2 regions of the Ensifer sp. NM-2 genome follow, and region 2 is predicted to be linked to the other one. Evidence: riboswitches for the same ligand, from Rfam matches in the RefSeq annotation. Region 2 holds a riboswitch; the other holds the start of a gene.
What was found. A riboswitch is a leader RNA that binds a small molecule or an ion and turns the genes downstream of it on or off. The one in region 2 is predicted to bind FMN.

Region 1: it holds a riboswitch for FMN, as region 2 does, so the genes downstream of both, C6558_RS17865 (DMT family transporter) here and C6558_RS07775 (6,7-dimethyl-8-ribityllumazine synthase) in region 2, are expected to answer to the same signal.

Annotation. Positions count from the first base shown of each region.
Region 1 covers NZ_PVZR01000008.1:151,759-156,594, forward strand. The annotation lists gene lon (endopeptidase La) at 1-1,392, shown strand, start outside; gene hupB (DNA-binding protein HupB) at 1,615-1,890, shown strand; FMN riboswitch at 2,013-2,265, shown strand; gene C6558_RS17865 (DMT family transporter) at 2,343-3,251, shown strand; gene C6558_RS17870 (esterase-like activity of phytase family protein) at 3,350-4,836, shown strand, end outside.
Region 2 covers NZ_PVZR01000003.1:88,809-93,644, reverse strand. The annotation lists gene C6558_RS07785 (ABC transporter ATP-binding protein) at 1-580, shown strand, start outside; gene C6558_RS07780 (TfoX/Sxy family protein) at 775-1,128, shown strand; FMN riboswitch at 1,295-1,444, shown strand; gene C6558_RS07775 (6,7-dimethyl-8-ribityllumazine synthase) at 1,536-2,009, shown strand; gene C6558_RS07770 (low temperature requirement protein A) at 2,250-3,527, opposite strand; gene C6558_RS07765 (RpiB/LacA/LacB family sugar-phosphate isomerase) at 3,885-4,322, opposite strand; gene C6558_RS07760 (triose-phosphate isomerase) at 4,365-4,836, opposite strand, start outside.

The sequences.
Region 1 (4,836 bases), on a different contig from region 2:
CAGGCCCGTTCGACGAAGATCAAAGGCCCGATCCTGTGCCTCGTCGGCCCTCCGGGCGTCGGCAAGACTTCGCTTGCCAAGTCGATCGCCAAGGCGACCGGCCGCGAATACGTGCGCATGGCGCTGGGTGGCGTTCGTGACGAAGCCGAAATCCGCGGTCACCGCCGCACCTACATTGGCTCGATGCCCGGCAAGGTCGTCCAGTCGATGAAGAAGGCGAAGAAGTCCAACCCGCTCTTCCTGTTCGACGAGATCGACAAGATGGGCCAGGACTTCCGTGGCGACCCGTCCTCGGCTCTGCTGGAGGTGCTGGATCCAGAACAGAACTCGACCTTCATGGATCACTACCTTGAAGTCGAATACGATCTGTCCAACGTGATGTTCATCACCACGGCGAACACGCTGAACATTCCGGCGCCGCTGATGGACCGCATGGAAGTGATCCGTATTGCCGGCTACACCGAAGAGGAAAAGCTGGAAATCGCCAAGCGGCACCTGCTGCCGAAGGCGATCCGCGATCACGCGCTGCAGCCGAAAGAGTTTTCGGTCACCGACGGTGCGCTGATGGCGATCATCCAGACCTACACACGCGAAGCCGGCGTTCGTAACTTCGAGCGCGAACTGATGAAGCTCGCCCGCAAGGCGGTAACCGAGATCATCAAGGGCAAGGCCAAGGCAGTGGCAGTCACTGCCGGCAACATCCAGGACTACCTTGGCGTACCGCGTTATCGTCACGGCGAAGCCGAACGCGACGATCAGGTCGGTGTGGTCACAGGTCTTGCCTGGACCGAGGTCGGCGGCGAACTGCTGACGATCGAAGGCGTCATGATGCCCGGCAAGGGCCGCATGACCGTCACCGGCAACCTGCGCGACGTGATGAAGGAATCGATTTCGGCGGCGGCATCCTATGTCCGCTCGCGGGCGATCGACTTCGGCATTGAGCCGCCGCTGTTCGACAAGCGCGACATCCACGTGCACTTGCCGGAAGGCGCGACGCCCAAGGATGGCCCGTCGGCCGGTGTTGCCATGGCAACAGCGATCGTCTCTGTCATGACCGGTATTCCGATCTCCAAGGACGTGGCGATGACGGGTGAGATCACCCTTCGCGGCCGCGTGCTGCCGATCGGAGGACTGAAGGAAAAACTGCTGGCGGCCGTTCGCGGCGGCATCAAGAAGGTGCTGATCCCCGAGGAAAACGCCAAGGATCTCGCCGAGATCCCGGACAACGTGAAGAACGTGCTGGAGATCATCCCCGTTTCGCGGATGGGTGAAGTGCTCGAGCACGCTCTGGTCCGCGTCCCGGAGCCGATCGAATGGGACCCGGCAAATGAGCCGGCAACCGTCGCCGCGGTTGATTCGCAGGACGAAGCGGGCGCTTCCATCGCCCACTGATTGACAGGACCGGGCGGGTGCAATTGTGTTCCCGTCAGGCCCATTTGGCAGAAAAACAAGGAAGACCGGCCTCTGGCCGGTCTTTTTTGTTGTAAAAGCATGCTGCAAGCCTTGCATTCCAAGGGATTAGGCGCAATTGGGAATGGCAAGACGCGGGCGATGCGCAAGCCGCCGCGGCTTAAAAACACAGTCGTTTCGAACCATTTTGAAAGGGGTGGAAACATGAACAAAAATGAGCTCGTGTCTGCCGTTGCTGAGAAGGCCGGACTTTCCAAGACCGACGCATCTTCCGCAGTTGATGCAGTTTTCGAGACCATCCAGGCTGAACTTAAGGACGGTGGCGACATTCGCCTCGTCGGTTTCGGCAACTTCTCCGTTTCGCGTCGCGAAGCCTCCAAGGGCCGCAACCCGTCCACGGGCGCTGAAGTTGACATCCCGGCACGCAACGTTCCGAAGTTCACGGCCGGCAAGGGCCTGAAGGATGCCGTTAACGGCTGATAGGTTTGCTTGACGGCCGGATACGAGGCCGGCCGTCCAAGTCTTGAAGGGTTCGGTTCACGCCGGACCCTTTTGCGTTTCGGCTGCCCTTGCAGCAGCGCGGTCTTTGGTCTACGGCTCAGCCCTGTTCTCAGGGTGGGGTGAAACTCCCCACCGGCGGTAAGGGCTCAGCGCCGCGCGTCAAATATGACGCGCAACGGACGCTGTGACACTTGAAAGCTGCTGCATAATTTTCTCCTTAAATCGGATTGGATTTAAGGAATTATGCAGCAGGCCCAAGCCCGCGAGCACTTCAGGCGCTGTCGTGTCGGAAGGTTAGCAGATCCGGTGCGATTCCGGAGCCGACGGTCACAGTCCGGATGAAAGAGAATGATCGTGGGTGCGACGGGCGGGCGGTCCGTCGTCGCATCCTGCGCTCATGTGTCCTGATTTGTGTAGGTCCCTGTTTGCGGATGAAGGACATGAGCGAGACGACCCAAGCACTTTTCACCTCCCGTGCCATGGCCGGTGCGGCCTGGATGATACTGGCCGGCGTCGCCTTTGCTCTCCTGAATGTCGTCACGCAATGGATGACGATGCAACTCGGCTTTTCCGCCACCTCGACTGCCTTCTGGCAATATGCATTTGCACTCGTCTTCTCCCTGCCGTTCCTGTTTCGCGCCGGCCTGTCGGCCATGCGCACCGATTACCCCTGGCGTCACGTCATTCGCGTTGCCTTTGCGGCGCTCGGCGTAGGGGCCTGGGTTTCGGGCCTGGCTTCTGTTCCGATCTGGCAGGCGATCGCGCTGGTGATGACATCGCCATTTTTCATCATTCTTGGTGCGCGGCTCTTCCTGGGCGAACGCGTTGGTCCGGCACGCTGGGCAGCGGCGGCAGTCGGCTTTGCCGGCGCCACGATCATCCTGCAGCCCTGGTCGGAAAGCTTCACCTGGGCAGCGCTGCTGCCGGTTTTCTCGGCGCTGCTCTGGGGGGCGGCGTCGCTGATCACCAAGAGCCTGACAGGCATCGAGCGCCCTGAGACGATAACGGTCTGGTTGCTCGTGCTTCTGACGCCGATCAATGGTGTGCTGGCGCTGTCGGCAGGGTTTGTCGTGCCGAGTGGAACTATCCTTGCGCTATTGGTGCTGGCGGGGCTTTTGACCGTGGTGGCACAGTATCTGTTGACGCTTGCCTATACCGTCGCAGACGCAGCGTATGTGCAGCCTTTCGACGATCTCAAGCTACCGCTCAACGTTCTCGCCGGCTGGCTCGTCTTCGGTTATGCGCCGAGCGGCTATCTGTGGCTGGGGGCGGTCCTGATCCTCGGCGCCTCGCTTTTCATCATGCGCAACGAGATGAAACGCGAGCGCGCGACCGCGTAAGACAACGCTGCACAACAAAGGCGCGAGACTGTCATGCGCCTGTCATCGCCATCCCGCAGAACCCCCTTGTTTTGAATATTCGACATGGGGGATTTTTCATGACCATTTCATCATGCAGAACGGCACTTGCCGCCATACTTCTTGCGTCCGTTGCCTTTCCGGCTGCCGCCGAACCGGTGTTCAATCGTATTGCGTCCTTCGCCGTTGCCGACAATCTGCCGGAGGGCGATGCCCGCAAGGACGCGACATCCGCGGAAATCATTACCGCCACCGAAGACGGCAATACGCTGATCTATTCCGATAGCCCGGGCAAGCGCATCGGCCTTATCGATATCACCGACGCCAAGGCGCCGAAGGCGGCCGGTATCGTGTCGTTCGATGGCGAGCCGACCTCGGTAACCGTCGCCGGTACCAAGGCCCTGATCGCGGTCAACACACGCGAAAGCTTCACCAAGCCTTCCGGCTTTCTCGCTACCGTCGACGTTGCCTCGAAGAAGGTCGAGTCGACCTGCGATCTCGGCGGCCAGCCGGACTCCGTCGCGGTCAACAAGGACCGGACCATTGCTGCGATCGCGATCGAGAATGAGCGCGATGAAGAGGTCAACGACGGCAAGATCCCGCAGATGCCTGCCGGCGACCTGGTGATCCTGTCTCTGAAGGATGGTGGTGCCGATTGCGCGACGATCAAGCACGTGACCCTCACCGGTCTTGCCGAGGTTGCAGGCGACGACCCGGAGCCGGAATTCGTGTCCTTCAACGGCAAGGACGAGATTGCGCTGACGCTGCAGGAGAACAACCACATCGTCATCATCGACGGCAAGTCGGCGACGGTAAAGACGCATTTCTCCGCTGGCGCGGTCGACCTTAGGGACATCGACGCCAAGCGTGACGGCGCCATCGCCTTCATGGACGAGCAACCGGGCCGCAAGCGCGAGCCTGACGCCGTCAAGTGGCTCGACGACAATCGCATCGTCGTCGCCAACGAAGGTGACTATGAGGGCGGTTCGCGCGGCTTCACCATCTTCGATACGGCCGGTAAGGTCCTGTTCGAATCGGGTGCGAGTTTCGAACACGAGATCGCTTCGATCGGCCACTATCCCGAGAAGCGCTCGTCGGCCAAGGGCGTCGAGCCGGAAGGCCTCGAGGCTGCCAAGTTCGGCGAAGACAATCTGTTCTTCGTGCTTGCCGAACGTGCATCCGTCGTCGGCGTTTACAAGGACACCGGCGCCGAGCCGGAACTGCTGCAATTGCTGCCGTCGGGCATCTCGCCGGAGGGTGCCGTCGCGATCCCGTCGCGCAATCTGCTTGCGACCGCCAACGAGGTCGATCTCGGCGAAGACGGCGGCGCTCGCTCGCATGTGATGATCTACGAGCGTGGCGAAGGTGAAGCCGCCTATCCGCAGATCCGTTCGGCGGACAAGGATGGTCTGCCGGTGGGCTTCGGAGCCTTGTCGGGCCTCGCAGCCGTTGCCGACAAGCCGGGCTTCCTGCGCGCAGTCAACGATTCGGTTTATGCATCGCAGCCGACCATCTTCACCATCGATGCGACGCAGAAGCCGGCGTTGATCACCGAGACGCTTCGGAT
Region 2 (4,836 bases):
GTCGGCGCTCGACGCCAAGATCCGCGTGTCGCTGCGCGAGGAAATCCGCCAGATCCAGCAGCAGCTCGGCATCACCACTGTCTTCGTCACCCATGACCAGGAAGAAGCCCTGTCGATCTCCGACCGCATCGTCGTCATGAATTCCGGGCGAGCCGACCAGATCGGCACGCCGTTCGAGATCTACAACACCCCTGCGACCCGATTCGTCGCCTCCTTCGTCGGCACGCTCAACATCATCGAAGCCAAGGTCGCCGACCCGGCCGCCGGTGCTGTCACCATCGGCAACCAGCAGGTGTCGCTGAAGGAGCCGATCGCCGGCATGAAGGGTGGCGACAACATTTCGCTGGCGCTGCGCCCGGAGGCAGGCTCGATCGCCGACAGCGCCAGGGGCGACACCGCGCTGACCGGCGAGGTGGTTTCGACCAGCTTCCTCGGCTCGGTCATCCGCACCAAGCTGCGCATCGGCGGCGACGTCATCTCCTTCGACATGTTCAACGACCCCGGCCTGACGCCGCCGGCCTTCGGCTCGAACGTCACGCTCCGCTTTGCCGCCAAGGACCTGCTCGTCATCCGCGAGTAGATCTCCAGCGTCCCCCTACAGCGCGTGCGTCTTGTTACGCGCAAAGGTCGCTGTAGCGCTTTGAAGTGCTGCATGTTTTTATCCCTAAATCGAATAGGATTTAAGGAAACATGCAGTAGCTGCCTTGCACATGCCGTGGAGAGATTGCCTGAACCGTCGAATGAAAAACAGCGCATTTTGCACCGGCGGCCGCCATGACTAAAGCGCAGCCGAGTGCGTTCGTCACCCATATCCACGAAGAACTCGCGGATATCGGTCCCGTTGACATAGGCCGCTTCTTCGGCGGTTGGGCCTATCTTGTCGCTGATCGCCAGTTCGCCATCAGCATCAAGGATCGCCTCTATTTCAGGGTTGATCAGCCCCTGAGAGATGCGCTTCTCAGCGAAGGATGTCAGCCGTTCACCTACAACAAGGGCGGCAAACCGGTGGTCGTGCACCGCTACTACGAAGCACCGGTCACTTGCCTTGATGACAGGCAGGCGCTGCTCCATTGGTCCGCACGCGCGATCGCCGCCGAAGACGAAGCCCCGCGTCGCGTCCGCAGATAAATGTCTCGTGGCGGCGACGCGGCACGCGGCCGAGGTCAGACTACGGCGGCTCCCGACGGGAACAGATTTGTCCGGGAGCGATACGGCACGGAAAAAATCTGTCGCGATTTCCCGGATTTTCGTCGCGTCATGCGTTTGACCAGGCACGGCCGATCTATATAGTCGCTCTTGTTCTCAGGGCGGGGTGAAACTCCCCACCGGCGGTAGCGATCGAAAGATCGAAGCCCGCGAGCGCTTCGGAGGTCTACTTCGGAGGTCAGCAGATCCGGTCAGATTCCGGAGCCGACGGTCACAGTCCGGATGGAAGAGAGCAAGCAGGAACGTGGACCCCACACCGGGGTTTCGCGCGCGTGCATGTTCGCCCGACGGGAAAATTGGAAACGCCAAACCCTGGAAGGCTTGAGACCATGACTATTCTTTCCCACCCCACCGCCAAGATTGCGATTGTCCGTGCCCGCTGGCACGCCGACATCGTCGACCGCTGTGTCGATGCCTTCGTCGCCCAATGGACGAAGTTCGGCGGCAGTGCCGCCGACGTCGAGATCTTCGACGTGCCAGGCGCGCTGGAAATCCCGCTGCACGCGCAGAAGCTTGCCAGGACCGGCCGTTACGCCGCGATCCTCGGCACCGCCTTCGTCGTCGATGGCGGCATCTACCGCCATGACTTCGTCGCTGGCACGGTGCTCGACGGTATGATGCGCGTCCAGCTCGATACCGACGTGCCGGTGCTGTCGGCCGTGCTGACGCCGCACAATTTCCAGGAAAGCGCGCCGCTGATCGCCTTCTTCCGCGAACACTTCGTCGCCAAGGGCGAAGAAGCCGCCAATGCCTGCGCCCAGATCCTCGACGCCCGCGCCAAGCTGGCGCTGCTCAACGCCTGATCTGCTGGCGGGCCGCAAGCCCGCGCCGTATCCGGCCGCCACCCCTCATCCGGCCTGCCGGCCACCTTCTCCCCGCCTGCGGGGAGAAGGCTAGGGTGAGGGGCAAGGCTCGCTCAGCGCTCCGATGCGCAACCATCGAGCCGCTTCGCGGCGCCTGCTTGAATCAACCTCTGAACCACCTGAATCAAGCCGCCAGCAACAGCCGGCAAACCGCTGTTTCGAATAGCCAATTCCCGGCGTTCAATGCACCGGCTCTGCCTCATCAAGGCACCGTTCCAGCGCCGCCATCCGGTGGCGATGACCGACCGCCTCGAAACCGACGACGGTCACGAACGGCGCAAACATCAGAATGATCAGGCAGATCGCCATGTCGACGCCCGCCATCGCGGCCGCGATCGACGCCGCAAGCAGCAGCATCGTGCCGGCGAGCAGCCAGGCATGAAGCGGTTCCGACTGCCGCAGCAGATAGGCATACATGCCGTAGACCAGAGCGATATAGGCCGCGACCGGGACCGCCACCGTCAACACGGTCGCAAGCGACCCGATATGCGCCTTGTGCTCGATGTAATAGGCGGCGACATGCAGGCCCGCACCGGTCGCAACGATCGCGGCGAAAATGAACATGTGACCATAGCCCCAGACGAAGGAGCGTCTGCGGTGCACGTGCAGGACCTCGGCACTCGGCAACAGGAAATAGATCCACCACATGCCGAAGGTAAGCCCGGTGCCCGCAAGGCAGACGAGCGCCACGTCGAGGTTCCAGCCCTCCCCATCCACCACCGCCGTGATCGAGGCGACCGTGCCGACGACGCCTTCTCCGAGCGCGATGATTGCCAGAAGGCCGTAGCGTTCCGCAATATGGTGGGCATGCCAGGGCGTGCCGCCATGCCGCGTCTCGGCGATATAGGGCCCGAGCATCTCGATGACGGTGAGCGCCACGACCATGGCGAAGGTGACAACGATCGAGAAGTCGACGAAGATCTGCACGACCCAGCCGAGTTGCGCAACCGTGATCGCTACCACATAGGTCATGCAGGCCTGCCGTCGTGCCGGATCTTGGCCGGCGGCGCGCAGCCACTGGAAGATCATCGCCACCCGCATGACGACGTATCCGAGCACCATCACGCCATTGTCGAGATGGGCACCCTCGTCGACCGAGCGGAACATGGCGGGAAGGCCGATCGCCAGGATCAGCACGCCGACCATCTGCACCATGGTCACGCACCGGAACACCCAGTCGTCGGTGTCATAGGCGGAAGCAAACCAGGTGAAATTGATCCAGGCCCAGCAGATGGCGAAGCTGGCGAAGAAGAAGCCGATCAGCCCCGCCTTGAAATGTCCTTCGGCCATCAGATGCGCAAGCTGCGATGCCGCAAGGCTGAAGGCGATGACGAAGGTCAGGTCGAACAGAAGCTCGAGCGTCGTGGCTGTGCGGTGGTGTTCGTGCGTGTCGCGGCCGCTCATGCGCGCCAGGCGGTGGCTTCCGGCATGCGGCGGTGTCGTTGGGGCGTCGGGCATGGGGCGGCATTCCTCGCTGACGTGACGATATGCAAGCATGTTCAAATATTTACAGAAGCTTCGTCAAGCCGGCAGTGCCCCGGCGGTCTGCCAAAACACCCGACAGCGCCGCGCCTCAAACATGACGCGCAAACGACGCTGAAACGAATTAGGCAGTGGCAAATCAGGAAAAGACGCCCGGCATCTCTGCCGGGCGTCTCGCCGCGATGCGCGAGGGAGGATCAACGTGCATTGCGGTATTAGAGCATTTCCAGGAAAAGTGCGAATCGGCTTTCCGCCAGGAAATGCGTAAAAACAAAGAGATAGAGCGGGTCTGTGGCTCCGTTTAAACCGGAAACGCTCTAGCAGTTGGCTCGCTTACTTCGCCGCGTCGAGACGATCGATCGCGTCGACATTGCCGGCCGACGGGCCGTTCGCGTCGAATTCGGAGGCGAGCCAGGTATCAACGATCGACTTCGCCAGCTCCGGCCCGATGACGCGCGCGCCCATGGTGATGATCTGTGCGTTGTTCGACTTTGCCGCCCGCTCAGCGGAATAGGTGTCGTGGGTCAGCGCGGCGCGGATGCCCGGCACCTTGTTGGCCGAGATGCAGACGCCGATACCGGTGCCGCAGAACAGGATGCCGCGCTCGTTGTCGCCATCGACGATGGTCTGCGCCAGCTTCTGCGACAGGTCGGCGTAGAAACCGGACTGGCTGAGGTCGCTGACTTCGAGGTCGGCCTTGCCCTTGAGATGGGCGGCGATGACGTCGAGCAAGGGCTTGCCGGCGCTGTCTGCTCCGATTGCGATCTTCATGATTGTTCCTTTCCGTCTTGTTGATCTGCGGGGTACGAGGGCTCAGATCGCCTTCGAGACGCGCTGCAGAATGTCGAGATAGCCATTGACGTCCCAGGCGGAGCGGCCGATGAACAGGCCGTCGATGTGCCCCTGGGTGATCAGTTCTTCGCAATTGCCGGGATTGACGCTGCCGCCGTAGAGGACGGGAACGCGCACGCCGAGCGCGCCTTGCGCCACGTCGGCGATCCGCTTATGGCGCTCGTCGGCATAGTCTGATGTTGCCGGAATGCCGTTGACGCCGATGGCCCAGACCGGCTCGTAGGCGAGCAGGATCGTCGCCTTGCGCGCGTCGCCTTCCAGCAGTTCCAGCGCGCCTTCAACCTGCCGCTTCAGGACGGCATCCGCCTCGCCCGCCTCGCGCTCGGCGAGCGTCTCGCCAATGCAGATCAGCGGCACCAGGCCGTGGCGCACCGCCGCTGCCGTCTTCAGGCCCACGGTACGGTCGGTCTCGCCGAAGTGCTCGCGCCGTTCG